Regions from separate parts of the Paenarthrobacter sp. 4246 genome, predicted to be linked through region 2. Evidence: riboswitches for the same ligand, from Rfam matches in the RefSeq annotation. Region 2 holds a riboswitch; each other region holds the start of a gene.

Region 1 (7,815 bases), on a different contig from region 2:
GAACTCCTCTACGGCGAACCGGACCTGACCATCAAAGTGGTCCGTGACGTCTTCAATGAAGACTTCTCCAAACTGATCGTTTCAGGCGACGAGGCCTGGGACACCATTGAGGCCTACGTCACCTACGTTGCCCCCGACCTTGTGGGCCGCCTCGAGAAGTGGACCAAGGACCAGGACATCTTTGGTGCCTGGCGTATCGACGAGCAGATCCACAAGGCGCTGGAACGCAAGGTCTTCCTCCCGTCCGGTGGTTCGCTGGTCATCGACCGCACCGAAGCCATGACCGTGGTGGACGTCAATACCGGTAAGTTCACCGGCAGCGGTGGAAACCTTGAAGAAACCGTCACCAAGAACAACCTCGAAGCTGCCGAGGAAGTTGTTCGCCAGCTTCGCCTGCGTGACATCGGCGGCATCATTGTCATCGACTTCATCGACATGGTCCTTGAGTCCAACCGCGACCTCGTCCTCCGCCGCATGGTTGAGTGCCTTGGTCGCGACCGTACCAAGCACCAAGTGGCTGAAGTGACGTCACTGGGCCTTGTCCAGATGACCCGCAAGCGCATGGGTACCGGACTCCTTGAGGTCTTCGGTGAGCAGTGCGAGCACTGTGCCGGCCGCGGCGTGGTCACCCACGATGAACCCGTGGAGCACCGCCGCGCCAACGTTGTGGCTGCCGAGCACCACCGCCCCCACACTGAGGCGCAGCAACCCACAGCCCGAACGGAACGCAAGCGCCGCCGTGGCAAGGGTGGCGGACAGTCTGTCACCGAGGCTCCTGCGCCGGTCCACACCACTGCTTCTGCCCCTGCCGCACCTCCTGCTGCCACAGAGCCGCAGGATCCAGCCAAGCAGGCCAAGGCGGAGGCAACCCGGGCTGCACTTGCGACGATCGCTGCTGCCGCCCACGCTGCCCACCTCCATGATGACGAAGTTCACCGTGCAGAAGAGGAGGCGCGGGCGGCCGGCCAGCACCAGGCGCCTGCTGCATCACAGTCCGGGGCGGGAGAGCACGCCGACCGCGAATCAGACCGGGAAGCACCGGTTCGTGAAGCACGGTCCACTCCGGTTCTGCGCTTCGGCGGGGAAGAGGTGGCCCTGCCAATCGGGGAACACCACGAGGAGCCGCCTGCAGCCAAGCCTGCCATGAGCCTGGATCTCCTGGCCGAAGCGTTCTCCCACCTTGGCGCAGCACCCGAGGCAAAACCCGAAACAGTGGTTCCTTCCAAGACAGCCGCCGCGCCGGAAGCCGCCGCGGCAGGTTTTGCAGATGAGGACCCTGAAGCTGCTGCGGCGTCGAAGTCCCGCCGAGGGCGTCGCAACCGCAGTGCGAGCCGTGCGCAGGGTGCAGCCAACGAGACCAGTGTTGAGCACCACGAGGTAACTGCTACGGCAGCGCGTGGAACGGCGCACGAGGCCAAAGCGCCGGCGGAGCCTGCCAAGAAGGTAGCCTCCGAGGAACCCATCATCCTTGGGGTTGGCGTTCCCGCTTCGGAGCTCTAGCATCTGATCCGCAAGGGCCCCCAGTACCCGCCATAAGCGGGTAATGGGGGGCCCTTTGCTGTCTGCTCACAGCGGTCATAACCGGTCTTCTGCGTAGCGCAGTTTACGGGCCCTGCTGCGTCCCGGCTAGGCTGGGGGACTGACACGGGGTGCCGGGCATTGGGCCAGGCTGAGATCCAGACCCGTTGAACCTGTCCGGTTAGCACCGGCGAAGGGATGTCCCCATGACCTCATCGTCGTATTCTCCTGTGTACCCTTTGGTTGTTTGGGGCCGTGAAACGCCTCGCGTACTGAGTATCGCGGGCTCCGACCCCTCCGGCGGTGCCGGTATCCAGGCGGACCTGAAGAGCATTGCCGCGCAGGGCGGCTACGGTATGGCGGCGATTACGGCGTTGACCGCGCAAAACACGCTGGGTGTCAGTGCCCTCCATGTTCCTCCGGTGGAGTTCCTGCGACAGCAATTGGAAGCCGTCAGCACGGACATCGCCATCGATGCCGTCAAGATCGGCATGCTGGGTGACGCTGCGGTGATCGATGAGGTCCGCGGCTGGCTCGAGGCGGTGCGTCCCGCCGTCGTGGTCCTTGACCCGGTGATGGTGGCCACCAGCGGTGACCGCCTCCTGCGTGGGTCTGCCGAGCAAGCCCTGCGTGCTCTCCTGCCGTTGGCGGATCTTATTACCCCGAACCTCCCGGAGCTCGCGATGCTGTTGGGGGAGCCTGAAGCTGCTGACTGGGATTCGGCGCTGAACCAGGGCAAGCGGCTGGCTGCCGAGTGCGGCACCACGGTCCTGGTGAAGGGCGGACACCTGGCAGGTGTGGAATGCCCGGATGCCCTGGTCAACACCAGCGGCCTTCTTCGGCAGGACGTCATTGAGGTAGCCGGACCCCGCGTGGAAACGAAGAACAGCCACGGCACGGGCTGTTCGTTGTCGTCGGCACTGGCCACTGTCCAGGCCCGCACAGGCGATTGGGAAGCTTCCCTGCGTGAGGTCAAGCCGTGGTTGCTCCAGGCGTTGCTGCATGCGGACAGCCTCGACGTAGGCCAGGGAAATGGGCCGGTCAACCATTTCCACCACCATCAGGTCCTGAGGCCGGGGCAATTCGCCGCGGCGCTGTGGAAGGAAGCCGCTCCGGAGCTTGAGGCAATCTACAAGCTCAGCTTTATTGACGGCCTGCAATCGGGCGACCTCCCTGAAGCAGCCTTCAGCTACTACCTCGCGCAGGACGCCATCTACCTTAACGGGTACTCCAGGGCCCTGGCGCGCGCGGGCGCCCTTGCCCCCACGGAGGAGGAACAACTGTTCTGGGCGAAAGCGTCACAGCAGTGCCTTGAGGTCGAATCGGAACTGCACAGGAACTGGCTCAGCACCCGAGAGGCTTCCCCGGTGACCGGACCCGTCACGAAGTCCTACGTGGACCACTTGTTGGCATCCTCGGCCACGGGCAGCTACTCCGTGCTGCTGGCGGCCATCCTGCCGTGCTACTGGCTTTACGCAGAAGTGGGCCAGCAGCTCCATGCATCGTTCGTGGAGGCGGGATCTCCGGCAGCGCATCCCTACGCGGACTGGCTCAGGACCTACGCCGATGAAGAGTTTGCTGAAGCCACCAGGCATGCGATCAATTTCACGGACGCAGCAGCGGCGGCAGCTTCCGAGGGGGAGCGGGCGTCAATGGTGGAGGCTTTTGCCCAGTCCTGCCGCTACGAAACTGCGTTCTTCGACGCTCCGCGGCTGTTCGCCTGACCGTTCCTGTCCGGGCTTTTTATCCCCGAGCTTCAAAGAGCCCCAGCGCGTCGCGGGTCAAATCACGTTAATCGCCCCAAACCCTGTAGGCTGTATGGGCACGGTGCCGGGAGAGTCCGTTACAACTGGTGACGTAAGTCACGTGGTAGCCTCCGGACCCGGCCTCATTTGCAGCCGAGGGTCAAACTAGCGTAATCTTGATCTTCGGTGCTTACGCCAACACTTGGGTTATGCCCCTTGGAATTGTTCAAGGGATGACTCGCGGACTTCGATCAGAAGTCCACGGCGTTGAGGCACAGCGCGAACCAAGCCTGATTTCGGTTCCAGGTTCCGCACGCAAATTTAGTTATAAACGTCGAGAGAAGTGAGTACCCAAGTGGTGTACGCGATTGTCCGCGCAGGCGGCCGCCAAGAAAAAGTTTCCGTTGGAGACTACGTAACGCTTAACCGCGTCCCCGGTGGAGCCGGCAGCACGCTTGAGCTGCCCGCCTTGCTCCTGGTTGACGGCGAGAAGGTCACCTCCGCAGCTGCGGAACTGGCCAACGTCAAGGTTACGGCTGAGATCCTCGAGGACCTCCGTGGTCCGAAGATCGTCATCCAGAAGTTCAAGAACAAGACCGGCTACCGGAAGCGTCAGGGTCACCGTCAGGAACTGACCAAGATCAAGATCACCAGCATCGCGTAACTTTCGTTACCCGCTGTTCAGGTTTTTCAGTTTCCCCAGAAATTTAGAGGCAGGCATTTCACATGGCACACAAAAAAGGCGCGAGTTCCACTCGCAACGGTCGTGACTCCAACGCACAGTACCTGGGCGTCAAGCGCTTCGGTGGTCAGGTAGTCTCCGCAGGCGAAATCATCGTTCGCCAGCGTGGCACGCACTTCCACCCCGGTGCAGGCGTGGGTCGCGGTGGCGACGACACCCTGTTCGCCCTGCAGGCCGGCTCGGTTGAGTTTGGTACTCGCCGCGGACGTCGCGTAGTGAACATCGTTGCTGCTGCAGCTGCAGAGTAACAACAAGTTCTGAACCGGTGGAGCGGGCCAAACGGCCCGCTCCACCGTTCTTTTAACCGCATTACAATCGACTAGGGCGCTTTAGCGCACTGGTTTTGCAACAGCGCTGGCAACAGCAACAAACGCTGTAAGTAAGACAGCAACTGAGGAGATCCACGTGGCGAGCTTTGTAGACCGGGTAGTCCTGCACGTATCCGGCGGAACCGGCGGCCACGGCTGTGTCTCTGTAAAGCGGGAGAAGTTCAAGCCGCTCGGTGGCCCCGACGGAGGCAACGGCGGCAATGGCGGCGATGTCATCCTACGGGTGTCCGCACAGACCACCACCCTGCTGGACTACCACCATGCACCCCACCGCCACGCCACCAATGGTGGCCCGGGCATGGGTGACTGGCGCGGCGGCAAGAACGGCGAGACCTTGATTCTTCCGGTCCCCGACGGCACCGTCATCAAGACCAAGGACGGCGAAGTCCTGGCTGACCTCGTGGGTGAGGGCACTGAATACGTCGCAGCTGCCGGCGGCCAAGGCGGCCTGGGCAATGCTTCCCTTTCCTCCCAGAAGCGCCGAGCGCCCGGCTTCGCCCTGCTGGGCATCGAAGGCGAATCCAGCGACATCGTCCTGGAACTGAAGTCCATTGCTGACATCGCGCTGGTTGGCTTCCCCTCGGCCGGCAAGTCCAGCCTGATCGCAGCCATGTCTGCTGCCAGGCCAAAGATCGCCGATTACCCCTTCACCACCCTGATTCCCAACCTTGGCGTGGTCCAGGCGGGCGAAGTCCGCTTTACCATTGCCGATGTCCCCGGTTTGATCGAGGGTGCCAGCGAAGGCAAGGGACTCGGGCACAACTTCCTGCGGCACGTTGAGCGGTGTGCGGCTTTGGTGCACGTCCTCGACTGCGGAACTCTGGAGTCTGACCGCGATCCTCTGTCCGATCTCGCCATCATTGAGGCCGAGCTGGAGAAGTACGCGGTTGACATGAGTTACGCCGGTGTTGACGGCGAAGTTGTTCCTCTGAACGAGCGCCCCAAACTGGTTGTCCTCAACAAAGTTGACCTGCCCGATGGCAAGGACATGGCTGAGTTCGTTCGTCCGGACCTGGAAGCGCGCGGTTACCGCGTGTTCGAAGTCTCGGCAACCAGCCACGAGGGCCTGCGCCAACTCGGTTTTGCCATGGCGGAGATCGTCAAGGCTGCGCGCGACGCCGTGGCAGTCGCACCTCCCAAGGTTGCGCCACCCGTCCTTCGGCCCCGTGCGGTCAACGAGTCCGGTTTCAAGATCCGCCGCGAAGAAAAGAACCTCGAGCCGCTGTTCCGTGTTCTGGGCGAAAAGCCTGTGCGCTGGGTCAAGCAGACCGACTTCACCAACGAGGAAGCGATCGGCTATCTTGCCGACCGTCTGGCCAAGCTGGGCGTGGAAACTGAGCTTTTCAAGGTTGGCGCCAAGCCTGGCGACACCGTGGTTATCGGTGAAGACGATGGCGTGGTGTTCGACTGGGAGCCCACCATGATGGCCGGTGCCGAACTCCTTGCAACCCCCCGCGGCACCGACATCCGCGTTGCGGACATCGGCGACCGTCCTACGCGTTCGCAGAAGCGCGATGAGCAGATTGAGCGCCGCGAAGCCAAGGCAGCAGCCCGTGCAGAACTTGAAGCAGAGCGCAAGGCCGGCATCTGGACTGAATCCGTCAGTGGCCGCCGCGCGCAGACCATGAGGGAGAGCACCCTGGACGCCGGTGATGACGACTAGGACCGTCGACGTTCCGGCCACGGCCGAAGGCCTGGAACGCCAGGCCCTCGCCACCGCCAAGCGGATTGTGGTCAAGGTGGGGTCCTCCTCCTTGACCAGCATTCAGGGCGGTATCTCCGAGAAATCCCTTGCGGGACTGGTGGACGCCCTGGCGGACAAGCGCAATGCCGGCACCGAGATCATTCTGGTCTCCTCGGGGGCTATCGCTGCCGGCCTGGCTCCCTTGGGGCTAGCCAAACGGCCCAAGGATCTGGCCACGCAGCAGGCTGCCGCGAGTGTAGGCCAGGGACTGCTCATGGCCCGCTATACGCAGGCGTTCAGCGCCCACGGCGTCACCGTCAGCCAAGTGCTGCTGACCGCGGATGACCTCATGCGCCGCACGCAGCACACCAACGCTTTCAGGGCCTTGGACCGTCTGCTCAACCTTGGAGTGGTCCCCGTGGTCAACGAGAACGACACCGTGGCCACGCACGAGATCCGTTTCGGCGACAACGACCGACTGGCCGCTTTGGTGGCCCACCTGGTCCGCGCGGATGCGCTGGTACTGCTGTCCGACGTCGACGCCCTCTATGACGGACCGCCCTCCCAGGGCGCCAAGCGTATTCCGTTGGTTCAGGGTCCTCAGGACCTTGAGGACGTCACCATCGGCAAGGCCGGCAAGGCCGGCGTCGGAACCGGTGGAATGATGACCAAGGTTGAGGCGGCGTCGATCGCTGCCGGCTCCGGTATCCACGCTTTGGTAACGTCCACGGCCAACGCCGCCGCCGCCTTGGCGGGGGAGGACGTGGGGACCTGGTTCTCCGTCAATGGCAACCGCAAGCCGGTCCGCCTCCTGTGGCTGGCGCACCTGGCGACCGTTCAGGGACGGTTAATGCTCGACGACGGCGCTGTTAAAGCAGTCCGCGAACGGCACAGGTCACTCCTTCCCGCGGGCATTTCGGAGGTCAGCGGTGATTTCGAAGCCGGCGATCCCGTGGAGATGGTTGCCCATGACGGAACCGTGCTGGCGCGTGGACTGGTGAACTATTCCTCGGAGGAACTTCCGCGCATGCTGGGCCGCACTACCCAGGAGCTCGGCCAGGCGATGGGCCGGGGTTACGACCGCGAAGTTGTTCATGTTGATGATCTGGTGCTCCTGCGGACGCCCCGCTCATCTAAACTTGGAGCATGACTGAAGCGCTGACCCCTGATGCCCCTGTGATCTCCGACGTTTCCGGTGTTGCCGGACAAACGCCGGAGAACCCTGCGGCAGGCGGCGTTCCGCTCTCCCCGGAGGATGTCCAGGCCGCCGTTCATGCCATTGCCGACCGTTCCCGCAAGGCTGCACGCCGTATGGGCCAGGCGAACCGTGCTTGGAAGGATCGTGCGCTCCGTGCCATTGGAACAGCCTTGGTGGAGAACCGGAAGCATGTTTTGGAGGCCAACGCCAAGGATGTTGCCGCAGGCCGTGCCAATGGCACAACCCCAGCACTCCTGGATCGCCTCACGCTGACTCCTGCCCGGATCGACGGCTTGGTCGCGGCCTTGGAGAACCTGGCGGGCCTGCCGGATCCCGTGGGCAACGTAGTCCGCGGGCAGACGCTCCCCAACGGCCTGCGTCTGCGGCAAGTCAACGTACCCATGGGCGTTGTGGCCGCCATTTACGAGGCTCGGCCGAACGTGACCGTGGATATCGCCGGCTTGGCCCTGAAGAGCGGCAACGCCGTGATTCTTCGTGGCGGGTCAGCTGCTGCGAATACCAATGAGGCTTTAGTACGAATCCTTCGGGAAGCACTGGACTCGGTGGGCCTGCCGGCCGATGCCGTCCAGACCGTGGAC
Region 2 (7,815 bases):
TTGAGTTTGATGTTCATGCTGTTTCCTTGCTGGGAGCGTGTGCCGGCGTAAGCGCCCGCGCTGTGGATGAAGTGTCCGCGAAGCGGTCCGGGCGCAATGGTGCCCACCGGGGTTCCGACGAGCCGTTGATCAGCCCGCCCACGATCCGTGCGGCCGCGGGCGTCAAGAGCACACCATGCCGGAAGAATCCTGTAGCGATCACCAGCCCATCAACATCCCCCTTGGGGCCAGCGACCCGCCCAAGCAACGGGGCGTTGTCCGGAGTGCCGGGGCGGGCCCGGGCCGTTGCTTCGAGGAGCTCAAGTTCCGCCACTGCTGGGACCAGGGCCTGGGCGTCCCGCAACAACTGGTAGACGCCCCCGGCTGAGACCGCGTTGGAGGATGCCGACAGTCCGTCCTCGCGTTGGGTGGCTCCGATGACCACCGTGCCGTCGTCCCGGGGCACGATGTAGACGGGCACTCCGCGGACCATCCCACGGACGGTGGAGGTGAGCAGGGGCCGGAGGTGTTCAGGCACCCGAAGCCTGAGGATGTCGCCATATACCGGCCGCAGGGGAAGGCTGAGCCCGTCGGGGAGCCCCTCCAGGTCTGCCGCACCCAGTCCGTTGGCGACCACCGTTTCGGTGGAGTGGACAGCGGCACCGGACTCGAGTTCCACTCCTGAGACCCGCCCTCCGTCCCAGAGCAATCTGCACGCCGTGGAAGTCACGGCAAACCCATCGTCGGCGCCCGAAACCCAAGTGGAGTCGCTGGCCGCGTGGCGTGCCAATCCCGAGAGGAGGCCTGCCGCCAGCTTGCGGGGATCAACCTGATGGTCGGCGGGAACGTCGAAGGCACTGGAAATTTGGGGGCTGAGGAGGGGTTCGCGATCCCGGGCGTCGCGCAAGGACAGCGGCTCAACCCCCAGGCCTGCAGCAAGCTGCACCGCACGAAGGTCTGCCAGCGCCCTGCGGTCCGCGGCATCGGCACCCACGGCGAGTGTCGGCGTCGTCCGGTAACCGATGTCTTCCCCTCCGCGGGTCAGGCTTTCTGCAAAGGACGGCCACAGCCGGGACGATTCAAGCATCACGTCCAGGAGATCTTCCTCCTGGTAGTGCAATTCGCTCACGGGGGCAAGCATTCCGGCGGCAGCGAACGTAGCTCCCGAAGCCGGTGCGGGGTCGATCACCACCACGGAGCGGCCAAGTCGCCGTGCTTCGTGGGCAATACCGAGGCCGATGACGCCACCGCCAATGACGGCCACGTCGGCCTGGAGCGGGGTTTGGCGGGGATCTGCCATAGCGCGTTTCCTTCCCTACGCCGGTACTAGCCGGATCAGGTCAAGCGGTCGGCGCTGAAGCCCTCTCAGCCGGACAGTCATAAAGCGAACGTCGCGGCTCCCGCAGTACGTGCCCAGTTTAGAGGAACTACTCTGGTTTCCATGACCCCGACTGATGCCCTCGCCACCGCCCGCCTGTATCTGTGCACTGATGCCCGGAAACGGCAGGGCGATTTTGAAGACTTTGTGGACGCCGCTTTTGAGGGAGGCGTAGACATCATCCAGTTGCGCGACAAGACCCTGGAAGCTGCCGAGGAATTGGAGTTGCTGGCGGTCCTGCGGGCAGTTGCGCAGCGTCACGGACGGCTCTGGGCTGTCAACGATCGCGCCGATGTTGCCAATGTTTCCGGGGCTCCAGTGTTCCACATCGGGCAAAAGGACCTCCCGTTGACGGTGGCCCGGACATTGCTTCCGGAGCCCGTCACGATCGGCCTCTCCACCCACTCCCCCGAACAGGTGAATGCCGCCATCGCGGCATCACCAGGCCGGGGCGGCCTTGACTATTTCTGTGTGGGCCCCGTCTGGGCAACCCCTACCAAACCCGGCCGCGAAGCCGTGGGCCTGGACCTGGTCACATATGCCGCAGAAGCGAGCAAGCGTGCAGACGAGACCACCGGCGGTGCCGTGAACCTGCCTTGGTTCGCCATCGGTGGGATCGATCTCAGCAACGTGGAGCAGGTACGGGCCGCGGGAGCCACCCGGATCGTCGTTGTGCGCGCCATCACCGAAGCTACGGATCCGACGACGGCTGCCAAGTCGCTGCTGGAGGCGCTGGACGCCGCCTGAGCCCGGCCGTGAAGGCCTTTCAGGCACAAGCCCGGTCAAGCCGTCATGCGGTGAGACCCAAGGCCGTCATCCGGCGTGAATGCCGCTCGGCGAGCTCGCCTGTCAGTCTCTTAACTGCGGCGCGGGCATCGCCACCACTTTTTAGGGTTGGCCCCAACTGTGGGTGCTCCATGCCCACCCTCTGCGCCTGCGTCAGCGCTTCCCCCACCAGCCGGCGGCCCCACAACGCCAGGCGTGAGGCCAGTCTTGGGTCATCGGCCAAGGCCCGCCGCAGCAGGACACGAAGTACCTCGGTTGCTTGGTCGGGAGAGGCTACCCGGTCAACGAACTGCTGCGTTGTTGCATCGAGGAAAGTGGCGACAGCCCGGTAGAAGTCCGAGGAGACGGTGTCGATGACGTACGCCTTCATCACGGATTCGAACCAGTCCCCGGGCCTGGTACGTTCATGGAAGTGGTCAAAGGAACGCTGGAACGGCAGCATGGTTTCCTCAGGATCGAGGCCCATTTCCGCGAGCCGATCGCTCAGCAGCGCGAAGTTTCCGTACGCGCCGACGGCAATTTTTGCCAGCATTGACCGGTCATGGAGCGTGGGTGCGTATCGGGAATCGGACGAAAGCCGGCCGAAAGCCGACAACTCGCCGTAGGCCATGGCGCCCAGGAGCTCCGCGGCGAGTTGTCCGGCAGAAGTTAAGACGTCCCGGGAAGTGCCCATGATCCAAGACTATCCCCGGCCATCCACGCCCCGTCCGGCTAGATTTGCTGCGAGCCGACGTGGTCCTACTAGGCTGGCTGGGAGTGAGCCGACTGTCAGGCCTGCCCGCAGGCCGCGTGTCCTCCTCCTCGCACCCACTCCCCTGAAGGATGTTCCATGAGTAACCCGAGCTATCCGCCCGCGCCCCACAACGGGGACGGCGCTCCACCAGTACCCCCTGCACCCGGTGCTTTCGGCAACCAGTACCAAAGCGGACCGCAGACGTACCAACCGGCCCCGGGTTCCGGCCCTTATGACGCTCCCGGCATGGGCACTCCCGCCAAGTCCTTCATGGTCACCTGGATCCTGTCGTTGCTTCTGGGTGGCCTCGGCGTCGACCGTTTTTACCTGGGAAAGATCGGCACCGGTATTGCCAAGCTGCTCACAGCGGGCGGACTCGGCATCTGGTCCATCGTGGACCTCATCATCACGCTGACCGGCAATGCGCGGGATAAGGAAGGCCGCCCGCTGCTGGGTTATCCGGAAAACAAGAAGAAGGCCTGGATCATCACGCTCGTCGTATGGTTCGCCGGCCTGGTTGTTGGAATCGTGTCCACGGTGTTGTCTTTGACGCTGGTGGCTGCTGCGGTCCAAGGACAGGCCACGCCCGTCCCCGCCGCCCCCTCGGCCTCACAAGAGGCACCTGCCCCCTCCCAGGGCACTGCCACTGATGGCAATTCCTTCGAGGTCACGGTGTCCGAGGGCAACACCGTTAAGGTCACCGTCCTTAACTCCGGATACACCACCGAGATCCCGGAAATGGCTTACATGAAGCCGCTCAATGGCGGGTTCCTCCTGCTGGAGGTTTCCTGGGAGACCACCGCCGGATCCAGCTTCGCCGCGCCCAGCAACTTCGATGCCTTCGATGCTGACGGCAAAGAGGGCGACCGGATCTTCCTGGACAACGGTCTGGGCGGTCTAAGCTCCGGCGATGTCGCCGCCGGAGACGTACAGCAGGGCGTCATTGCCTTCGACATCAAGAACGGTCCCACCACGGTGGTCATCAACAATGACTTCGGGGACAAGGCAGCCACCTTCACTTTGACCCCGGCCAGCTGACTGCCGGATTGGCCATGCCAGCTGTGCTGAAAGCCCGTTGCCCCCTGGGGCAGCGGGCTTTCGCGTGCGGAAGCCAAGACTATCCGCAGGTTTCGGGCTACGCTGATTTTCGTGTCACATCACCGGATAGCGCCCAACGTCGACGATTCGTCGGACCAGCTCGCTGCAGCCCTTGCGGCCTTGAGATCGGAGCTGGAACTCCCCACTTCGTACCCGGCCGAGGCAGTCCAAGAGGCACAGCGGGCCGTGGAAAACCTCAAGCTTCCGGACCAGGACTTGCGGGAGATCCCCTTTGTCACCATTGACCCCGCTACGTCGACTGACCTTGACCAGGCCTTGTTCATTGATCGTGCCGGAGACGGCTACAAGGTTCTCTATGCCATCGCCGACGTGCCGTCCTTCGTGGCTCCCGGAGGGGCCTTGGATGCCGAGACCCGACAACGCGGGCAGACGTTCTACGCTCCTGACGGGCGCATCCCCCTGCATCCGGAGGTCATCAGCGAAAACGCCGGCAGCCTCCTGGCCGAGCAGGACTGCAGTGCTTTTGTATGGACCTTCGACCTCGACGCCACTGCAGAAGTCCTCAGCGTGAGCGTTGCCCGGGCCACCGTCCGCAGCCGGGCCAAGCTGAGCTACAAGGGTGCCCAACAGCAGATCGACGACGGCACTGCCCCGTCCGTTCTTCAGCTCCTCAAGGAAGTCGGGCTGAAACGGGTGGAACTGGAGAGGCTGCGTGGGGGCGCCAGCCTGAATATGCCGGAACAGGAAATCGTCCAGGCGACCGACGGCGGCGGGTACAGGATCGTTGCAGCCCCGTCTTTGCCGGTGGAAGACTGGAACGCGCAGATCTCTCTGATGACCGGGATGGCGGCCGCGCAATTGATGCTGGAAGGGAAAGTGGGCATCCTCCGCACCATGCCGGCCCCGGACGAACGCTCACTGCAGCATTTCAAGCGGCAAACCACCGCGCTGGGCAAACCGTGGGACGGCCAGGTCAGCTATGGCGAGTACTTGCGCACCTTGGATGCGTCCGACCCCAAGCAGCTGGCCATCCTGCACTCGGCCGGGACGCTGTTCAGGGGCGCCGGTTACACGCCCTTCGACGGCGAGGTGCCTGACACAGTGATCCAAGCGGCCATCGGGGCTCCCTATGCCCACACCACAGCACCGCTGCGACGCCTCATTGACAGATTTGTCCTGGTCATCTGCGAGGCCCTCAGTAACAATAAGGACATTCCCCGCTGGGCCCGTGATGCCCTCCCCTCGTTGCCGGAGATCATGGCAGCCTCTGACCAAGTGGCTGGACGGCTTGAGCGTGCGGCACTGGACACCGTGGAAGCGGCACTGGTAGCCAACCACGTGGGCCAGGAGTTCGACGCCGTGGTGATTTCAGGGTCCAAGCCTTCCAATGGAAACAGCAGTGGCAATAGAGCCAATGGCAATAAAGCCAACGGAAACGGGAGCGGTCCATACGGCGTCGTCCAGATCGCAGAACCGGCCGTCACCGCACGTTGCGACGGCGAGTTGGAGTCCGGGACCAAGGTGCGGGTACGCCTTGTCACGGCGGATATTGCCAGCCGGGAGATCAGGTTCGTGCTGCAGCGCTGACCCTGTTGAACCCATGATCCGGGCTTTATGGCTCCCAGAGGATAGACTGGGCGAGTAGTAATGGATGCCCGGTCGTTGATTCAGTTAATTTTTGAAGTCAACAAGCCCGCCCCTACGCGATCTTGAGATGTACCAACTGGTCACCAGTGCCAGTACTTAGATAGCCCGCGATCGGCTTCCACTGGATATGCTTGCGCGCCAGTTCGTGCTCCGGTACGGCTTCGCAGCCCCCGTTGAGCACGCAGCGCCAATGCCTAAATGAATAAGGAAACTCCCTGTGAGTGAATTGCACACCCATGAAGTCCTGACCGACCCAACCGGAACCGAAATTCTCGAACCCGAGGAAACGATCGTCTCGGATGAAAAGCCCCACGAGATCGAAGAAAAGTCGTTCGCCGACTACAACGTCCGCGCTGACATCGTTGAGTCCTTGGCCGATGCCGGGATCACCCACCCCTTCCCCATCCAGGCGATGACCCTGCCGGTGGCCCTGAGCGGCCACGACATCATCGGCCAGGCCAAGACGGGCACTGGCAAGACGTTGGGCTTCGGCATTCCCGCGCTCCAGCGGGTAGCCGGCCGCGACGACGCCGGCTACGAGAAACTTGCCGTCCCGGGTGCACCTCAGGCCTTGGTGATTGTTCCCACGCGTGAACTCGCGGTGCAGGTTGCCAACGACCTCCAGACCGCTTCACGCAAGCGCAATGCCCGCATCGCCACCATCTATGGTGGCCGCGCCTACGAGCCCCAGGTCGATGCCCTGCAGAAGGGCGTCGAAATCGTGGTCGGTACCCCGGGCCGTTTGATCGACCTTTACAAGCAGAAGCACCTGAGCCTGAAGAACGTCAAGATGGTGATTCTTGATGAGGCTGACGAAATGCTGGACCTCGGCTTCCTTCCGGACGTTGAGACCCTGATCGCCGGCACCCCCGCCGTTCGGCAGACGCTGCTCTTCTCGGCGACGATGCCCGGCCCGGTGATTGCGATGGCACGCCGTTACATGACGCAGCCCACCCACATCCGGGCTGCAGATCCGGACGACGAAGGCCTGACCAAGCGCGACATCCGTCAGCTGATCTACCGTGCGCACAGCATGGACAAGTCTGAAGTAGTAGCCCGCATCCTCCAGGCACGCGGCCGCGGACGGACCATCATCTTTACCAAGACCAAGCGCACTGCTGCCAAGGTTGCCGAGGAACTCGTCGACCGCGGTTTTGCCGCTGCCGCCATCCACGGCGACCTCGGCCAGGGCGCCCGCGAGCAAGCCCTCCGTGCTTTCCGCAACAACAAGGTCGATGTCCTGGTGGCCACTGACGTTGCCGCCCGCGGCATCGATGTGGACGACGTCACGCACGTCATCAACTACCAGTGCGTGGAAGACGAAAAGATCTATCTGCACCGTGTTGGGCGTACCGGCCGCGCGGGCAATAAGGGCACCGCTGTCACGTTCGTCGACTGGGACGACATGCCGCGCTGGGGCCTGATCAACAAGGCACTCGGACTGAGCGTTCCGGAACCGGTGGAGACGTACTCATCCTCGCCGCACCTGTACGCAGACCTGGACATCCCCGAGGGCACCAAGGGCAGGTTGCCCCGCAACAAGCGTGTCCTCGCCGGCGTCGACGCGGAGGTCCTTGAGGACCTGGGCGAGACCGGCAAGAAGAACGCACGCTCAGGCTCAAGCCGCGACGGCGGTCGCGATGGCGGCCGTGGACGCGATGGCGGCCGCGGACGTCAAGCCAAGTCCAATGACTCGGACTCCAGCGAATCCAAGGGCGAGGGCGGCCGCAACCGTACGCGCCGCCGTCGTACCTCCGATGCCGAAGCAGCCCCCGCTGCCGGTGCGTCGGAGTCCCGCGCCGCCACGGCCGACGCCGCAGACAAGCCTGCCAGGACGCGTCGTACCCGCACGCGCCGCCGCAACGGCGAAGTGGTTTCCGGTGAGACCGCAGCTGCCCAGTCCGGCAGCGCCGAGGGCTAAAACCCTCAATGACTGAAACCGTTTGGGCGCCGGACGGCGGCAATGTGGTGGTGCACGCGGACAACGCGGAGTTCCTCCCTACGCTGCCGGACGGCGCCTTCACACTCATTTACGTCGACCCGCCCTTCAACACCGGCCGGGTGCAGCGCCGCCAGGAAACCCGCATGGTCCGCAACGCGGACGGCGACGGCGATCGCGTCGGTTTCAAGGGCCGTTCCTACGACACCATCAAGGGTGCCCTTCACAGCTACGACGACGCCTTCAGCGATTATTGGTCCTTCTTGGAACCCAAACTCGTCGAGGCGTGGCGGC
Region 3 (7,815 bases), on a different contig from region 2:
CTGATGGTGACGGCCACGGGGCACGTCATCTCGCTGATTCCGGGCTCGCTGGTGGTGGAAGTGGACCGGTCGACGTCCACGCTGTACCTGCACGCGCTCAATATTTACGAAGAAGCGGACATCGACAAAATTCGCGAGGAAGTCCAGACCATTGAAGCGCGGCTGATCCGGATCATGGGCACGCGCGAAGAAGTGGAAGCCCTCAACGCCGAAGTACGTCCGGGAATGGAAGGGGCAGCACGATGAAGGAGATCATCCTTGTGGTCACGGCGGTGATCCTCAGCCTGGCTGCCGCGGGCGCGATTGTCCGCATCGCCATCGGCCCTTCCCTGCTGGACCGCGTGCTGGCATCAGACGTCTTGTTGGCCATCCTGGGTGCTGCACTGGCGATCGACATGGCGATGAACAGGCACCTCAACAACCTGATGCTGCTGGTAGCCCTCGCGGTGATCGGATTCATCGGATCGGTGACCGTTGCACGGTTCGTGGCTGAACGGAGGGAACAGAACAATGAGTCCTGATGCCAGCGGAGTGGATGTCGTGATCGACGCTGTCACCGCAGTGTTCCTGGTGGTGGGCGCCTTGATGTCCTTGGGCGCTGCCATCGGATTGCTGCGATTCCCGGACCTCATGAGCCGCATGCACGCAGCCACCAAGCCCCAAGTACTGGGACTGTTCCTCATGCTTGCTGCGATTGGCCTGCAAATGCGCACGTGGTGGGTTTGGCCGGTCTTGCTGGTGGCATGGATCTTCCAGTTGCTGACGGCACCTGTGTCCGCCCATATGGTGGGTCGCTCCGCCTACCGCACCAAGCATGGCCACCGCGAGATGCTCACCAAGGACGAACTCGAAGCTGTTGTGCAACGGGCGGCTGCGGGGCAAGAACCCCGGAACGACCGCTAAAGTCCCAGTCACAGCAAACGCGGGGTCGCCCTGCGTCCACTGGTGTTCATTCCATCAGGTGGAGGCAACGCGACCCCGCGTTGTTGGCTGTGGTTGCGGACTAGACGATGTCGTGTGACTTGGCGAAACGTGCAATGGCACGCTGTGTGCCACGGCTGGCCAACACCTGAATCAGGGTGCTGACGAAGGCTGAGATCAGCGCAAAAGTCAGTGCTGAACGCAAGCTCGTTTCCATGTCGTCGTTGCCCATGGGTGGTTTGTTGCCAGTTGCCTTTTCCCACCCTTTGTTGACGAGTTTGGTGCCTACGAAGCCCGCTCCGAGGCTCACTCCGGCACCGATCAGCTTGAAGAAGAGGTTCATGCCCCCAGCCTAGCCGTCCGTGGCCGACTCCAGAGTCAGCGTCGGCTTTCGCGCTCTTTCAGGAACGCTGCCAAGGACCCAACAGGGGCCAGCACGGGAACAACAGGGTGCTCTGCCAGCCAGGCAGCGTCCACGGAACCAAACTCAGCGATTTCCTTGAGCAGGTAATAGGTGGGCGGCATCAGCTTCAGCGTCCCGGCCGCTTCCGCTTCCAGAATTCCGTCCACGGGCATCCACAACGATTGCCACGCCTCCGTGGTTTGATGCCGGGGCTCGGCTCCCGGGGAGGGCTTGGCGAGGTAGAAGAAGGTGTCAAAGCGCTTCGGCATGTCCGTGGGCGTGATCCAGTTGGCCCAGGGGCGGACATCCTCGGCACTGATGGTGAGCCCGGACTCCTCCTGGACTTCGCGGATTGCGGCTGTGAGGACCGTCCCTGCGTTGGTTTCGGCCTGCGTTGAGGTGGTGTGGGTGCCGATGGAACTCGAACGCCAAGCGGCAGCGTGGCGTTGAAGCAGGCCCGCCGGGTAGTCCCAGCCTGACTCGTCCGCAGCATCCACACGGCCGCCCGGGAAGACCACCATTCCGGCGGCGAAGTCCATGGTGCTGACCCGGTGCTGGACGAACGCCTCGAGCCCGCCCGGGGCATCACGGAGCAGGATGACACTGGCAGCGAGCCGGGGCTCGGATATGGTGCCCTCGCCGGCAGGGTGATTTCGAGTGGGTGGGTTGTTCATGAAAGTGCCCCTTTGCCGCTGTCGAGTCTGCTGGATCATTCTCTCAGGTCTCGTTGTGGGGACGGATTTGCGTTGCTGGACTGGGAAACGGGGCGTAGAGCGGTCCCCGCATCGCCCGAATGTGACCACCGGCCGGCACCGGACCGTCGCCCGCAACACGCGCAGGTGTAAACTGAACCAGCCCATCAGGGCAGATTTAATAACGACAGGGGAGCGCCGCCGTCGGACCTTGCAGAGATGCAGGAGACGCGAGGGCGCTGAGAGTGCGGACAGCCGCAGACCCTCGAACCTGATCCGGTTAGTACCGGCGCAAGGGAGTCGAGCTTCTCAGAGTGTCCGGATCCGGGCGGCGCAGGCCGGTTGGAAATCCGGGGAGCACTTTCCCCTCCTGTAACCTCAGGAGGCAGAAAATGACCACGGTAAACGTGAAGAAGACCAGTTATAACTGGCGTGTTGTAGACATTGTTGTGGCGGCCTTGATCGCCATTGCAGGCGGCGTGATCTTCTGGGCCTGGTCCCAGGGCGCCGCGCTGGTATCCATTCCCATGAACGCGACGTATCCGCCGCTCACCGGCCTGATCGCCGGTGGCTGGATGATCCCCGCAGTCCTGGGCATGCTCATTATCCGCAAGCCGGGCGCAGCGTTGTTCTGCGAAACCGTCGCGGCCACCGGCGAACTCATCATGGGTTCCCAGTACGGCACCACCGTCCTGATCTCCGGCGTCCTGCAGGGTCTGGGCGCAGAGCTCATCTTCGCCGCTTTCCGGTACAAGAAGTTCAACCTGCCCACGGCCCTCCTCGCGGGTGCCGGTGCGGGCCTCTTCTGCGGCCTGAACGACTCCTTCCTCCCGTGGGGCTGGAACATCGCCTATGAGGCAATGGATAAGCTGGCGTACATCACTTTCACCACCGTCTCGGGCGCCATTATCGCCGGGGCGCTGTCCTGGGTTGCCACCCGCGGCCTGGCCAAGACCGGTGTCCTGAGCTCCTTCGCGTCGCGCAAGGCTGCGTCGGAGCCAGCCTTCAGCTGATGCCGGCTACGCAGAGCGGCAGCAAGAACAGCAGCCCGGTGCGGCCTGCCGCCATCTCCGCCGAGGGCTGGGGTTGGCGGCATGCCGGACGCTCGACTCCTGCCATTCATGGTCTGGACCTCCGGATTGAACCGGGCGAGCGGGTGCTGCTGCTGGGGCCTTCGGGAGCCGGCAAGTCGACGCTGCTGCACGCCCTCGCCGGTGTGCTGGGCGATGAGGAAGACGACTCGGACGAGTCAGGTTCACTGCTGATCGACGGCGTCGCGCCCCGGGAACAGCGTGGCCGCGCCGGACTGATGCAGCAGGACCCTGAAACACAGGTGGTTTTGTCGCGTGTTGGCGACGACGTCGCCTTTGGTGCCGAGAACCTTGCTGTGCCCCGGGATGAGATTTGGTCCCGCGTCCATGAAGCGCTCGACGACGTCGGGTTGCGTACCGCCGCGGGCGGCGGTTTGGCGTTGGAACACCCGACGGCGGCTCTCTCCGGGGGGCAGAAGCAGCGCCTTGCGCTGGCGGGCATTCTCGCGATGCGACCCGGCTTGATCCTCTTGGACGAGCCCACGGCCAACCTGGATCCGGTAGGAGTGCTGGAGGTTCGGGATGCTGTTCGGCGTTGCCTGGACAAGACCGGCGCCACCCTGGTGGTGGTGGAACACCGTGTGTCCGTGTGGAAGAACCTGGTGGACAGGATAGTAGTCCTGCAGCCGGGTACCCTGACGGCGGCGGGAACGGGCCAGGCAACGGGCGCGGTCCTTTTGGACGGCCCACCGGACCAGGTCCTGTCCGAGGCCCGCACCATGTTGATGGCTGCCGGCGTTTGGGTGCCGGGGTACGTTCCGGCCACCCGCCAACGACGCAGCCAAACCCCCGCCGAACCCCACGCCGCCCCACTGCTCCTCGCTGCCCAGGACCTCGCAGTTTCCAAGGAAAAGCCGCGGCGCAAGGGCTTCAAGACCATCCCGCCCCTCCCGGTGCAAACGGGAATCACCGCGCAGGTCAGGGCCGGCCAAGCACTGACCATCACCGGAGCCAACGGAGCTGGAAAGTCCACGTTCGCGCTCACGTTGGCCGGCCTTTTGGCGCCGGTTGACGGTACGGTGAGTGCCGCCGTCGAGCTTTCCAAGGGGGCAGGCATTGACCCGTTCAAGTGGAAAGCAGACCAGCTGATTTCGCGGATCGGGACGGTGTTCCAGGAACCGGAGCACCAGTTCGTCACGGGCAAGGTCCTGGACGAGCTCATGTTTGGGCCCAGGCATTTGGGCCACGGCGAGGAACGCGTGGACGAACTGCTGGAGCGGCTGCGGCTTACGCATCTGGTGGACGCCAACCCCTACACCCTTTCGGGCGGCGAGAAGCGGCGGCTTTCGGTGGCCACCGTGCTCGCCGCGCATCCCCAAGTGCTGGTGCTCGACGAGCCCACGTTCGGCCAGGATGCCAACACCTGGGCCGAGTTGGCATCATTCCTTTCAGAGTTGCTGGATGCCGGAACGGCCGTGGTCTCCGTGACCCATGACCAGGAATTCAGCGCTGTGCTCGGCGGCACGGAGCTGCGGCTCGGTCCGGTGCAGCATGGTGAAGCCACGCATCAGGAAGCGGGTGCGGCATGAGGGATGCACTGAACCTCCGCGGGAATCATGCCCTGCTGACCCGCGCCAACCCCTTGGCAAAGTTCGTGTCCGTTTTCCTGATTTCCCTGGTGCTGGCCCTGTCCATCGACTGGGTATCGGCGTCCACTGCTTTGGTTGCGGAGCTGGCATTGTTTCCGCTGGCCGGGCTTACTCTGCGTCTTTTGTGGCAGCGCGCGTGGCCGCTCATCATCGCGGCAGCAATCGGTGGCTGGAGCACGGCGATCGTGGCGGCGGACAGCGGAGCTGTACTGCTCGACGTCGGACTCTGGTCCATCAGCGAAGGTTCCCTTGAACTAGGGCTGGGTTTCATGATGCGCGGTCTGGCGATTGCCGTTCCGGCCATCCTCTTGATGACCTGCACGGACCCCACGGATTTGGCTGATGCCTTGGCGCAGAAAGCAAGGTTGCCGCATCGCTTTGTCCTGGGTTCCCTGGCTGCCATGAGGTTGGTCGGCTTGATGGCCGAGGAATGGCAGACCATCGGCATGGCCCGCCGTGCCCGCGGCGTCGGTTCCCACGGCAGCCCGTTCCAGCGCTTGAAGGCCACCCTCGGCCAGAGCTTCGGCCTGCTGGTCCAGGCGGTGCGGAGGGCTTCGCGGCTAGCAGTCACCATGGAAGCGCGCGGCTTCGGCGGCGGTCAACGGACGTGGGCGCGGGAGTCCACCTATTCGCTTCTGGACGTCTGGGTGGTCCTTGGCGGAGTGGTGATCGCTGCGGGCGCGGTGCTCGCGGCCGTGGGCGCAGGAACGTGGAGCTTCGTCTGGCGCTAGCGGGCCTGCTGTTCCTGGATCTCGTCAAAGCCTGCCCGCGTCAGGAACCCCAGCTGGGCTTCCTTCTCGGCGAGCTGGATGATGGGTCCCAGCTCAAAACAGGTGGCCTCCAAACGACGCAGGGCCTTGGCGTTGCGTGAATCCGGCTCCACCACAACCCGGTCCTTGCCCGGAAGGGAGAACATGTACTTGATCAGGGACGTACCGAGCTTCGGCGTGAAGTGCGGGATGGGCCGCGTGGCAGGGGCCAACAGCAAGTGCATGCCAATGTCTGCTTCGCGTGCGGGGTAGGCCTCGCCCACGGGGTCGTGCAGTGGCTCGTAGGTCTGGAAAAGGGCCATCGGTTCGCCATCAAGGACGGCCAGGAACGCGTGGTGGGTCTCCAGGGAATCAAGGAACTCGTAGATCCCCTGGACTTCTTCGCGGGAATTCTCCGTCATTCCCCAGAACTTGGCGCGGGGCTGGGTGACCCATTCGAAGATGAGGTCGATGTCCTCGGCGGGAACCAGCGGCACAAGCCGCAGCGCGCCCCATCCTTCGAGGTCTTCGGAGTAGATGGTGGTACGGACAGAGAAGTCCTGGGTGGTGGTGGTCATGGCTTCCTTCGGGGCTGGTGCGTAACTGACGACTTGCGGGAACAGGGTGAGTCAGGGATTGTCTTTGATCAATTCAGGCCAGTCAGTGACCACCGGGGCGAGTTCCCCGGCCGTCCAGAGCGGGAGTTGATCGGCAAAGTGCTGGTGGCCGGGCGTACCGGAGGCACCGAAGGGGACGATCCAGCGGCTGTTGCGCCGTTCGGACAGGTCCCAGACGTAGCGGGCCACGGGACCCCGGAAGCTTTGGTCGTCAACGCCCGGGAGGCTCTCGGTGCAGAGCACACAGCCCGTATCTCCGCTGAGGCCCGCCGTGGGTGCCGCTGATGCCAGCGGGCCGGGGAGGACATGAACGGCCAACAGTGTATGCCGGTCGCCCCAGGAGCGCAGCACGGACTCCTTCAATGCAGCGTCCTCAAGCGCTGCGGCGGCTTCCGCATCGACGCTGATGCCGAGTTCCGAGCCGCGTACCAGCAGGGTCTCAAGCGCAAAGCCGATCCGGGATGCCACTGACAACCACGGCCCGAACAAGGGCGAGTAGCCCGTTGGCTCCTTCACGGGGGCAAGCGCGGGATGGTTTGCCAGGCGCTGGACCACTGAGCCCCGCCACTCCGCAAACACTGCGGCGTGATGGCTCCCGGCATCCATGTGGCCATCCCACTCCAGCAGCAGCGAACGCAGCCCCGCGGCTTCCCGGGACAATTCATCAGCGTCCAGGCCGGACAACACCGACCGGAACAATGGCCACGGACCCAGGAGCGTGTCCGTATGGATAGCCTGCATGTCATCCACGGACAACGGCCCCGGAGCCGACTCGAGCAACCCCCGGATGCGCAACGCCCGATGCGCGGGGGCGAACTCCATGGCTACGGCGTCGCCGCCTCCCGCCGCGCGGTCGTTCGCGCTCACGGCAAACTGCTCCACCTCCGTGCGGGGCAGGATTACGTACTGACCGTCCCACTCATGGCGGGCTGAGAAGGCCGGGGCGGGCAACCTCCTGTTGGCGGGATTGCGCTGCGGAACAAGCCCGGCAACAAAGTGCCGCACTGCTCCGGACGTGTCCCCGGCCACCACGCTGTTGACGGGCTCCACCCAGGCATCGAACGCCGCTTCCACCTCTGAGACGCTCCGGCTCCGCAGCAGCGGCAGGAGGGCCTCAAAACCAAGCCGCCCCTCAACACGGGCAGGAAAGCGCAAACACAGCGCCTCGCCGTCGGGCGCTTCAGAGATCACGGAACCCCGCGCGGTCTCGATGACCTCCACGGTGACCGGCTCACCGTCGCGGACGGTGATGGTTTGGGCACTCACGACGGCGGTTTCCCAGCCATGCGCTCCGCGCGCCTCGACGCGTTCCCCGGTGGCGTCCGTGACCCGGCGCAGTTCTTCCTCGAAGAGGTCCTGGTAGTCGGCCATGGCGTTGGTGATGGCCCAAGCGGTATGCCCCGTGTGGGCGAAGTGCGGGAGGCCGGGGACGCCGGGGAACGCGAAACCGATGGCGTCGAAGTCCGGGCAAGCGAGCCGTACCTGCTGGTACACGCCGGGGAGTTCCATGAGGCGATGGGGGTCGCCGGCGATCAGCGGGAGGCCGCTCGCCGTCGTCGAGCCGTGCGCGGCCCAGGCGTTGCTGCCTGACCAGACGGGAGCTTCGATGCTGAACAGGCCCACGGCGTCGTCGCCCAATGTCCGCGCGATGTGGGCCCTGAACAGTTTGTTGGGGAACGTGGAGAAGAGGATGTGATGCACCAGGAAGACGCCCAGCGGCGTCCACGGATTCCATGGCTCCGGCGTGCAGGCG
Region 4 (7,815 bases), 350 kb from region 2:
GCGGTGGTGCCGCCCTGTCGGTTGCGTCAGTGACCGGCAAGCCGGTGATGTTCGCCTCCACCGGTGAAGGCCTGGACGACTTTGAACTCTTCCACCCGGACCGTATGGCTTCCCGCATCCTGGACATGGGTGACGTCCTTACCCTGATCGAACAGGCTGAGAAGGCCTGGGACAAGGACGAAGCTGCCCGGATGGCGAAGAAGTTCGCCGACCAGGAAGACTTCACCCTGGACGACTTCCTTGCCCAGATGCAGCAGATCCGCAACATGGGCTCCATGAAGAAGATGCTCATGATGATGCCGGGTGCTCAGAACATCCGTCAGCAGCTGGAGAACTTCGATGAGAAGGAGATCGACCGCGTCGAAGCAATCGTCCGGTCCATGACGCCGCACGAACGCGTCGCTCCCAAGATCATCAACGGCTCACGGCGCGCCCGTATCGCCAAGGGTTCGGGTGTCCACGTGTCCGAGGTCAATGGCCTGCTGGAGCGCTTTGCCCAGGCCCAGAAGATGATGAAGAAACTTGCCCAGGGTGGCGGCATGCCGGGGATGCCCGGGATGCCTGGCCTTGGTGGCCCCGGCGGAGGCCGCAAGGGCGGCAAGAACGCGCCCAAGAAGAAGGCCCGTTCAGGCAACCCTGCCAAAGCGGCTCAGGAGCTGCGCGATGCCGAAGCCAAGCGGGCGAACGCAGCCTCGGCTGCACCGTCGGGTGCGGCTTTCGGCCAAGGAGCGGCAGACTTCGATCCCTCATCGCTCAACCTTCCCAAGGGCTTCGACAAATTCCTCGGCAAGTAGCCCGTGGCTGACATCCCAACCGCGTTGCAGTTGGGATGTCAGGGCCGTGGAATAGGCTGAACCAATGCATAAGCAGCGCGTAGTCTTCGTTCACGGCCTGGGCAGCTTCGGTGCTGCTGCATGGCCGAAACAGCACGGCATGGCCCTCGCTTATGACGCGCTCTTCCTGCGCCGGCATGGCTTTGACGCCGCAGCCGAGCCCGTGGGATCGAGCGTTTCCGCGGACGTTGCCATCGTCCTCAATGCCTTGGCGGATACGGGTGGTGGCCACGTCGTTGCGCACGAGCAAGGTGCCATCTCCGCCATGCTTGCTGCCATCGAACGTCCGGACCTGGTGCACTCGCTGAGCCTGGTTGAGCCGGCTTGTTTATCCCTGACAGCCGAGCTTCCAGCCACAGCCTCCCACCGTGCCCTGATGGAACCCCTGTTCGATGTACGGAGCCAGCTCAACGACGCCGACTATCAACGTGAGTACTACCGCCGGGCGTTTTCTGCCGAAACGGGGGGATTGGATACTCCCGAAGCGCGGCGTTCCGCCCGCAGGCTCAGGCTCCAGGCCCCGCCATGGGAGGCTCCGCTACACATCGTGCCCGGCGTCCCCACATTGGTCCTCACCGGTGGGTGGGAACCCCTGTACGAGGAAATCGCCGGATACCTCCAGGAAACCGGAGCCCTCCGCCGTGTTGCTGCGGGAGGACACCGGCCCCAGGATTCAGTGGACGGCGATCACATCATCCGCTCATTTGTTGGCGACGTTGGACGGGCCATGTCAGTTCAGGCTTCCTGAGCCGGCCTCAAGCGGGCTTGGGCTGCCGGGTACCTGAAGTTCCGGTAAATAGACCTTTCCGCCCGATGCCAGGAATTCCTGGCTTTTTCCGCGCATGCCGCTGTACATTTCTGCGATGGCGGTCTGCGCCTCTTCCGATCCGTATTCGTCACGGATGTCCTGGCTGATGCGCATCGAACAGAACTTGGGGCCGCACATGGAACAGAAATGGGCGGTCTTGGCCGGTTCTGCCGGCAGCGTTTCGTCGTGGAAGGCTTCTGCCGTGACGGGGTCCAAGGAGAGGGCAAACTGGTCCCGCCAACGGAACTCGAACCTGGCCTTGGACAAGGCGTCGTCCCGCTCGTGGGCCCCGGGGTGACCCTTGGCGAGGTCGGCGGCGTGTGCTGCGATCTTGTACGTGATGACACCTGTTTTGACGTCGTCCTTATTGGGAAGGCCCAAATGTTCCTTGGGGGTCACGTAGCAGAGCATGGCGGTGCCGTACCTGGCGATCTCGGTTGCGCCGATGGCTGAGGTGATGTGGTCATAGCCGGGAGCGACATCGGTGACCAAAGGTCCCAGGGTATAGAAAGGGGCCCCCTTGCACAGTTCCTGCTGGCGCTCCACATTTTCGCGGACCAGATGGAACGGCACGTGGCCAGGTCCTTCCACCATTACCTGCACATCGAACTCCCATGCCCGCTGTGTCAGCTCGGCGAGGGTATCCAATTCGGCGAACTGGGCGGGGTCGTTGGCATCGGCGGTTGCACCCGGGCGCAGGCCGTCGCCCAGGGAGAACGCGACGTCATACTGGGCGAAGATTTCGCAGAGCTCATCAAAGTGCGTGTAGAGGAAGTTCTCCTGGTGGTGCGCCAGGCACCAGCCCGCCATGATCGACCCGCCACGGGAGACGATTCCCGTGACCCGGTTGGCAGTCAACGGCACATAGCGCAGGAGCACGCCGGCGTGGATGGTCATGTAGTCCACGCCCTGCTCGCATTGCTCGATCACGGTGTCCCGGAAGATTTCCCACGTCAGCTTGTTGGCCTCGCCATTGACTTTCTCCAGAGCCTGGTAGATGGGGACCGTCCCGATGGGGACCGGGGAGTTGCGGATGATCCACTCCCGGGTGGTGTGGATGTCGTCCCCAGTGGAGAGATCCATGACGGTATCGGCGCCCCATTGAGTTGCCCACTGCAGTTTGTCCACCTCCTCCGCGATGGAGCTCGTCACGGCTGAGTTGCCGATGTTGGCGTTGATCTTCACCAGGAAGGCCTTGCCGATGATCATCGGCTCTGACTCGGGGTGGTTGATGTTGTTCGGAATGATCGCCCGTCCTGCCGCAACTTCGCTGCGGACCAGCTCAACGTCGCAGTTCTCCCGCAACGCGACGAACTGCATCTCGGGAGTCACCATGCCCCGCTTGGCATAGTGCATCTGTGTGACGGTTTTACCTTCGACGGCGCGGCGTGGCACTGGTTGAGTGCCCTTCCACTCCGCTGATGCTTCTCCGCGCCGAACCGCTGACTTGCCGTCGTCCAGCAGGTTTCGTTCCCGCCCGCGGTAAGCCTCCGTGTCACCGCGGGCGTCGATCCATGGAGCGCGGAATGGCTCGAGCCCCACAACGGGATCGCTGCCGGGACCCGCCGTGCGGTACACCTGGAACGGCGGGTTGGCCTTGCCGTTGGGAGACGGCTCCAAGGCGATCTCCGTGACGGGCACCCGGATCCCGTGGTCAGGGTCCTCGAGGTAGGCCAGTGAATGGGATTTCAGCGATTGGGTCACGGTTTCCGGCGTCTTTGCACCGGAGTCGGACCCGTTTTGGGCAGGGCTGTGCTGTGTTTTGGTGGTGCTCAAAGGATTACTCACTTCCTTCGCCGGCATTACCCGGACAGGTTCAACGGTCGCAGACTGCATCAGTCCGATCTCAGCCCCTGCAGGGGCCCCCGTGTGGTCGTAGACGAAGCTACCACAGCTCCCCAGGGGCTCCCAGTCACATGGAGTCCGGGGTTGCCGCGCCCTGAACTTCCCAGGACCTGCAGACTAGGCTTTTTCCATGGCCAAGATCATCGAATTCACCGGACCCGTGCTCGCGTCACGGAACGACCAGCGCCATGGGATGTGGTCCGTGGATGGCACCTTGACCTTTGTGCGCCCCACGACGGCGCCGGACCGTGTACTTGATGGCTGGGTCCTCCCGGGTTTCGTTGATGCCCACTGCCACATCGGTTTGGGTGTGGGCGGCGCTGTTGACTCGCGGACCACTCTCGCGCAGGCGCACGCTGACCTCGACGCCGGGACTCTGCTGATCCGGGACGCCGGATCACCCAGCGACACACGTTGGGTCCAGCAACGCGCAGACGTGCCCCGGCTGATCCGGGCCGGAAGGCATATTGCCAGGAGCCGGCGGTACCTCCGCGGTTTGGGGCATGGAATCGAACCTGGGCAACTTGTTGAGACCGTCCGGAAGGAAGCCCGGGATGGAGACGGGTGGGTCAAGTTGGTGGGAGATTGGATCGACCGTGGCGTGGGTGACCTCGCTGCCTCTTTCCCCGCGAGAATCGTCAAGGACGCCATCTCTGCCGCCCACGATGAAGGTGCCCGGGTGACGGCCCACTGCTTTGCCGAAGACACAGTGGACGACATGCTGGATGCCAATATCGACTGCATCGAACATGCCACGGGCCTGCTGCCACGACACATTCCGCGTTTGGTGGAGCAGTCCGTGCCGATCGTTCCCACCTTGGTCAACATCGCTACTTTCCCGGACATTGCTGCCCAGGCTGCCCCAAAGTTTCCTGACTATGCGGAGCACATGGTGCGGCTTTGGCTGCGCCGGCGCGAGCGAGTGCTGGAGGCCTTTGAGGCCGGTGTGGCCATTTATGCCGGCACGGACGCCGGCAGCGTGATCAAGCACGGCAGGATCGCCGATGAAATGAAGGAACTGCACGACGCCGGCCTGCCGCCGGCCGCGGTCCTGGACGCCGCGGCGTGGCGTGCCCGGGAGTGGCTGGGAGCCGAAGGCATCAGCGAAGGGGCGAGTGCCGACGTCGTGCTGTGTTCCGAGGACCCCCGGATCCAACTGGAGACTGTTTCCAACCTCAAGCACATCGTTCTGCGCGGTTCAGTGGTCCGTTAGGAATAAATTGAAGCTTCAAGTAATTTAGAAAAGTAGAAAGGTGCTGATGAGCGGTACCTCGAACTCGGGAGCTTCACATGACCACACCACTTAGCCAGGATCTTCTGCCTGCCGAACTGACCATGGGCACCGTCATGCTCAAGGTTGGCGACATGACGGTCATGAGCGACTACTACCAGCGAGCCCTTGGCCTTGACGTCGTGGCGGAGCAGGATGGCGGGCTTTACCTGGGGCGGGTCGGGAAGCCCGTGGTGCATCTTGCCCCGGCCTCCGGGCTCCAGATTCCAGGACGCGGGGAGGCCGGCCTGTTCCATACGGCCATTCTGTTCCACGACCAGCCTTCATTGGCTGCCACCATTGCTACCGCCGCCGAGTACGAGCCCCGCGCGTTTGCGGGCAGTGCTGACCATCTGGTCAGCGAAGCATTTTATTTTACCGATCCCGAAGGCAATGGCATTGAGCTCTACTACGACAAGCCGCGTGAACTCTGGCAATGGGACGGCAAGAATGTGGTGATGGACAATGTTGCCTTGCCTCCGCAGCGATTCCTCCAGCAGCACCTGAGCGAAGCTGCGGTGACCGGGCAGCGCGAGGCGGCGGCCGGAATCGGACACGTCCACCTGCAAGTGGGTGACGTCGCAACTGCCCACCACTTCTACGTCGAAACCCTGGGCTTCGAGCGGACCGCGGGCTGGCATGGCCAGGCGTTGTTCGTTTCCGCCGGCGGCTACCACCATCACATGGCCATGAACGTGTGGAACAGCCGTGGCGCCGGGCCCCGCAAGGACACGCTGGGGCTGGGAGAAGTGCTCATTGAGGTCCCCGACGCCGACGACGTGGCAGCGCTGGCGGATCGCTTGACGATCGCAGGGGTGCAGAACCACCACACTGGCGCCGAACTACAGTTCGAGGATCCATGGCGGAACAAACTGCGGGTCGCCGTCCGCTAAGCAGCGCTAGTCCTGCTGCGGTGGCACACTCCTGCTGCGCCGCCCACTCCTGCACTAGGCTGGGCAGTGACGGCACGGATCCAATCGGGTTTTGTGCCGCCGCCCCGTCAGCACGAAGGAATGAGAGTACTTTCCATGGGCTTTGCCGAAATTTTTGTAGCCACCCACGATGAAGCACTCAAGAGGGCGGCTGCCCTGGACAAGGGCGCGGATGTCACCGGCCCCGCCGTCAGGATTGACGGCATCACCGATTTCGAAGTGGAGCAGTTGGGTGACCTTGCCGGCCAGGCGGTCCACGCAGCCGGTGCTGACTACGAACTTGCCCTGGTTGATGTCACCAGTGATGCACTCCTGGGTGTCCCCGAAGCCATGGTGAGGGCACTGGCCGAGCTGTTGACGTACGAGAGCGAAGGCGAGGCAAACGTCCTCGATGACGTTGCCGCCGCCTGGGCTGCGCAGGACGACATGCCCTTCGATGCCGCCCAATCCCGCCAGTACGTCCAGCAGTTGGCTGCCTTGGCAACCGACGTTGAAAAGGTGGAGCGCTCCGGACTCTACGTCTGGTCCGAATAGCACCCCCGCCCGGTTGTGGGCGCACCTTGCAGCCGCGCGGGTGACCAACAACACACGGGCCTACGTGGCGTAAGTCGTATTTACTTCGGGCATCTGGCACAATAGACAGGTACTCGATCGGTGCGGCCCCTCTCTCCGTGCTCGTATCTTGTCCTTCGAACCGTCCAGTATGGCCCGCCCCACGGGTGCAGAACGTCGGGTTCACCTCGTTTCAGAAACAGGAGTGACCACAAAAGTGGCCGTAAAGATTCGCCTTAAGCGCTTCGGTAAGATGCGCGCACCGTACTACCGCATTGTCGTCATGGATGCCCGCGCCAAGCGCGATGGCCGTGCCATTGAAGAAATCGGCAAGTACCACCCCACCGAAGAGCCGTCGTACATCGAGGTCGCTTCCGAGCGCGCCCAGTACTGGCTTTCCGTTGGCGCCCAGCCGACCGAGCAGGTTGCTGCGATCCTCAAGATCACCGGTGACTGGCAGAAGTTCAAGGGCCTCCCGGGCCAGGAAGGCACCCTGAAGACCAAAGCTCCGAAGGAAGCCTTCGTAGCACCGGAGAAGGGTTCCGTCATCATTCCGGAAGCCATCACCAAGAAGGCCAAGAAGGACGAAGCTGAAGCTCCGGCCGAGGCTGAAGCAGAGACCACCGAGGCTGAGTAAGTTGCTGGCAGAAGCGCTCGAGCACTTGGTCCGTGGGATCGTTGACAGCCCTGAGGATGTCAAGGTCAGTGCCAAGAACAACCGCCGCGGGGAATCCCTTGAGGTGCGCGTTCACCAGGAGGACCTCGGACGGGTGATCGGCCGTCAAGGACGCACCGCACGCGCATTGCGCACAGTGGTTGCAGCTTTGGCAGGTGGCGAGCAGGTCAGGGTCGACGTCGTCGATACCGACCGCCGCCGGTAACGCGCTCAGCACTGCTTGTCTTAGGTCCGGCCCCTTCACCGAATATGGTGGAGGGGCCGGATTGCTTTATCCACCATTTCATCACCGTGGCTGCCCGGCGGCGCGGTACACAAGAATTCAGAGGAACCCATGCAGCTCCAGGTGGCCCGGATCGGCAAACCCCATGGCATCCGCGGCGAGGTGACCGTCCAGGTGCTCACCGACGCTCCTTCCGAGCGATTCGTCGCAGGAACCGAGTTCATTGTGGAACCGGCATCGGCTGGCCCGTTGACCATCCGCAGTGCCCGGTGGAACAAGGACATCCTGCTGCTGGGCTTCGACGAGATCGCCGACCGCAACGAAGCGGAAGTCATCCGCGGTGCGAAGCTCTTCATCGAGACCGAAGAGCTTGGCGACGAAGACGACGACGAAGGCTGGTACGAGCACGAGCTGGTTGGCCTCGAGGCCCGTGTTGGTTCGCAGGTAGTTGGCAAGGTGGCCGCCCTCAACACCATGCCCGTCCAGGACCTGCTGATGGTCAAGATGGACGACGGCAAGGAAATCCTGGTTCCCTTCGTCGAGGAGATCGTTCCCGAGGTCAATGTTGAGGACGGGTACATCCTGATCACACCACCCGCCGGCCTCTTTGAAGTCAACGACGACTCATCCGAGGAGCCCAAGGACGGCGCGGGGGATGAAGCCTGAATGAGGATTG

Evidence for each region. A riboswitch is a leader RNA that binds a small molecule or an ion and turns the genes downstream of it on or off. The one in region 2 is predicted to bind thiamine pyrophosphate.
Region 1: it holds a riboswitch for thiamine pyrophosphate, as region 2 does, so the genes downstream of both, thiD (bifunctional hydroxymethylpyrimidine kinase/phosphomethylpyrimidine kinase) here and thiO (glycine oxidase ThiO) in region 2, are expected to answer to the same signal.
Region 3: it holds a riboswitch for thiamine pyrophosphate, as region 2 does, so the genes downstream of both, ABIE35_RS19490 (ECF transporter S component) here and thiO (glycine oxidase ThiO) in region 2, are expected to answer to the same signal.
Region 4: it holds a riboswitch for thiamine pyrophosphate, as region 2 does, so the genes downstream of both, thiC (phosphomethylpyrimidine synthase ThiC) here and thiO (glycine oxidase ThiO) in region 2, are expected to answer to the same signal.

The regions. Positions count from the first base shown of each region.
Region 1 is NZ_JBEPOP010000003.1:66,262-74,076, forward strand. It holds gene ABIE35_RS05660 (Rne/Rng family ribonuclease) at 1-1,500, shown strand, start outside; TPP riboswitch at 1,636-1,734, shown strand; gene thiD (bifunctional hydroxymethylpyrimidine kinase/phosphomethylpyrimidine kinase) at 1,725-3,242, shown strand; gene rplU (50S ribosomal protein L21) at 3,619-3,927, shown strand; gene rpmA (50S ribosomal protein L27) at 3,990-4,253, shown strand; gene obgE (GTPase ObgE) at 4,411-5,997, shown strand; gene proB (glutamate 5-kinase) at 5,987-7,168, shown strand; gene ABIE35_RS05690 (glutamate-5-semialdehyde dehydrogenase) at 7,165-7,815, shown strand, end outside.
Region 2 is NZ_JBEPOP010000005.1:362,223-370,037, forward strand. It holds gene thiS (sulfur carrier protein ThiS) at 1-17, opposite strand, end outside; gene thiO (glycine oxidase ThiO) at 14-1,279, opposite strand; TPP riboswitch at 1,275-1,393, opposite strand; gene thiE (thiamine phosphate synthase) at 1,421-2,104, shown strand; gene ABIE35_RS12025 (ferritin-like fold-containing protein) at 2,148-2,816, opposite strand; gene ABIE35_RS12030 (TM2 domain-containing protein) at 2,973-3,914, shown strand; gene ABIE35_RS12035 (RNB domain-containing ribonuclease) at 4,026-5,522, shown strand; gene ABIE35_RS12040 (DEAD/DEAH box helicase) at 5,800-7,503, shown strand; gene ABIE35_RS12045 (DNA-methyltransferase) at 7,512-7,815, shown strand, end outside.
Region 3 is NZ_JBEPOP010000012.1:82,162-89,976, forward strand. It holds gene ABIE35_RS19465 (Na+/H+ antiporter subunit E) at 1-246, shown strand, start outside; gene ABIE35_RS19470 (MrpF/PhaF family protein) at 243-521, shown strand; gene mnhG (monovalent cation/H(+) antiporter subunit G) at 511-903, shown strand; gene ABIE35_RS19480 (DUF4235 domain-containing protein) at 1,004-1,264, opposite strand; gene ABIE35_RS19485 (NUDIX hydrolase) at 1,300-1,998, opposite strand; TPP riboswitch at 2,196-2,332, shown strand; gene ABIE35_RS19490 (ECF transporter S component) at 2,409-3,029, shown strand; gene ABIE35_RS19495 (ABC transporter ATP-binding protein) at 3,029-4,636, shown strand; gene ABIE35_RS19500 (energy-coupling factor transporter transmembrane component T family protein) at 4,633-5,427, shown strand; gene ABIE35_RS19505 (GNAT family N-acetyltransferase) at 5,424-6,023, opposite strand; gene ABIE35_RS19510 (penicillin acylase family protein) at 6,075-7,815, opposite strand, start outside.
Region 4 is NZ_JBEPOP010000005.1:14,854-22,668, reverse strand. It holds gene ffh (signal recognition particle protein) at 1-794, shown strand, start outside; gene ABIE35_RS10505 (alpha/beta fold hydrolase) at 859-1,581, shown strand; gene thiC (phosphomethylpyrimidine synthase ThiC) at 1,564-3,417, opposite strand; TPP riboswitch at 3,413-3,520, opposite strand; gene ABIE35_RS10495 (amidohydrolase family protein) at 3,617-4,699, shown strand; gene ABIE35_RS10490 (VOC family protein) at 4,777-5,649, shown strand; gene ABIE35_RS10485 (hypothetical protein) at 5,785-6,222, shown strand; gene rpsP (30S ribosomal protein S16) at 6,458-6,877, shown strand; gene ABIE35_RS10475 (RNA-binding protein) at 6,879-7,121, shown strand; gene rimM (ribosome maturation factor RimM) at 7,251-7,805, shown strand; gene trmD (tRNA (guanosine(37)-N1)-methyltransferase TrmD) at 7,806-7,815, shown strand, end outside.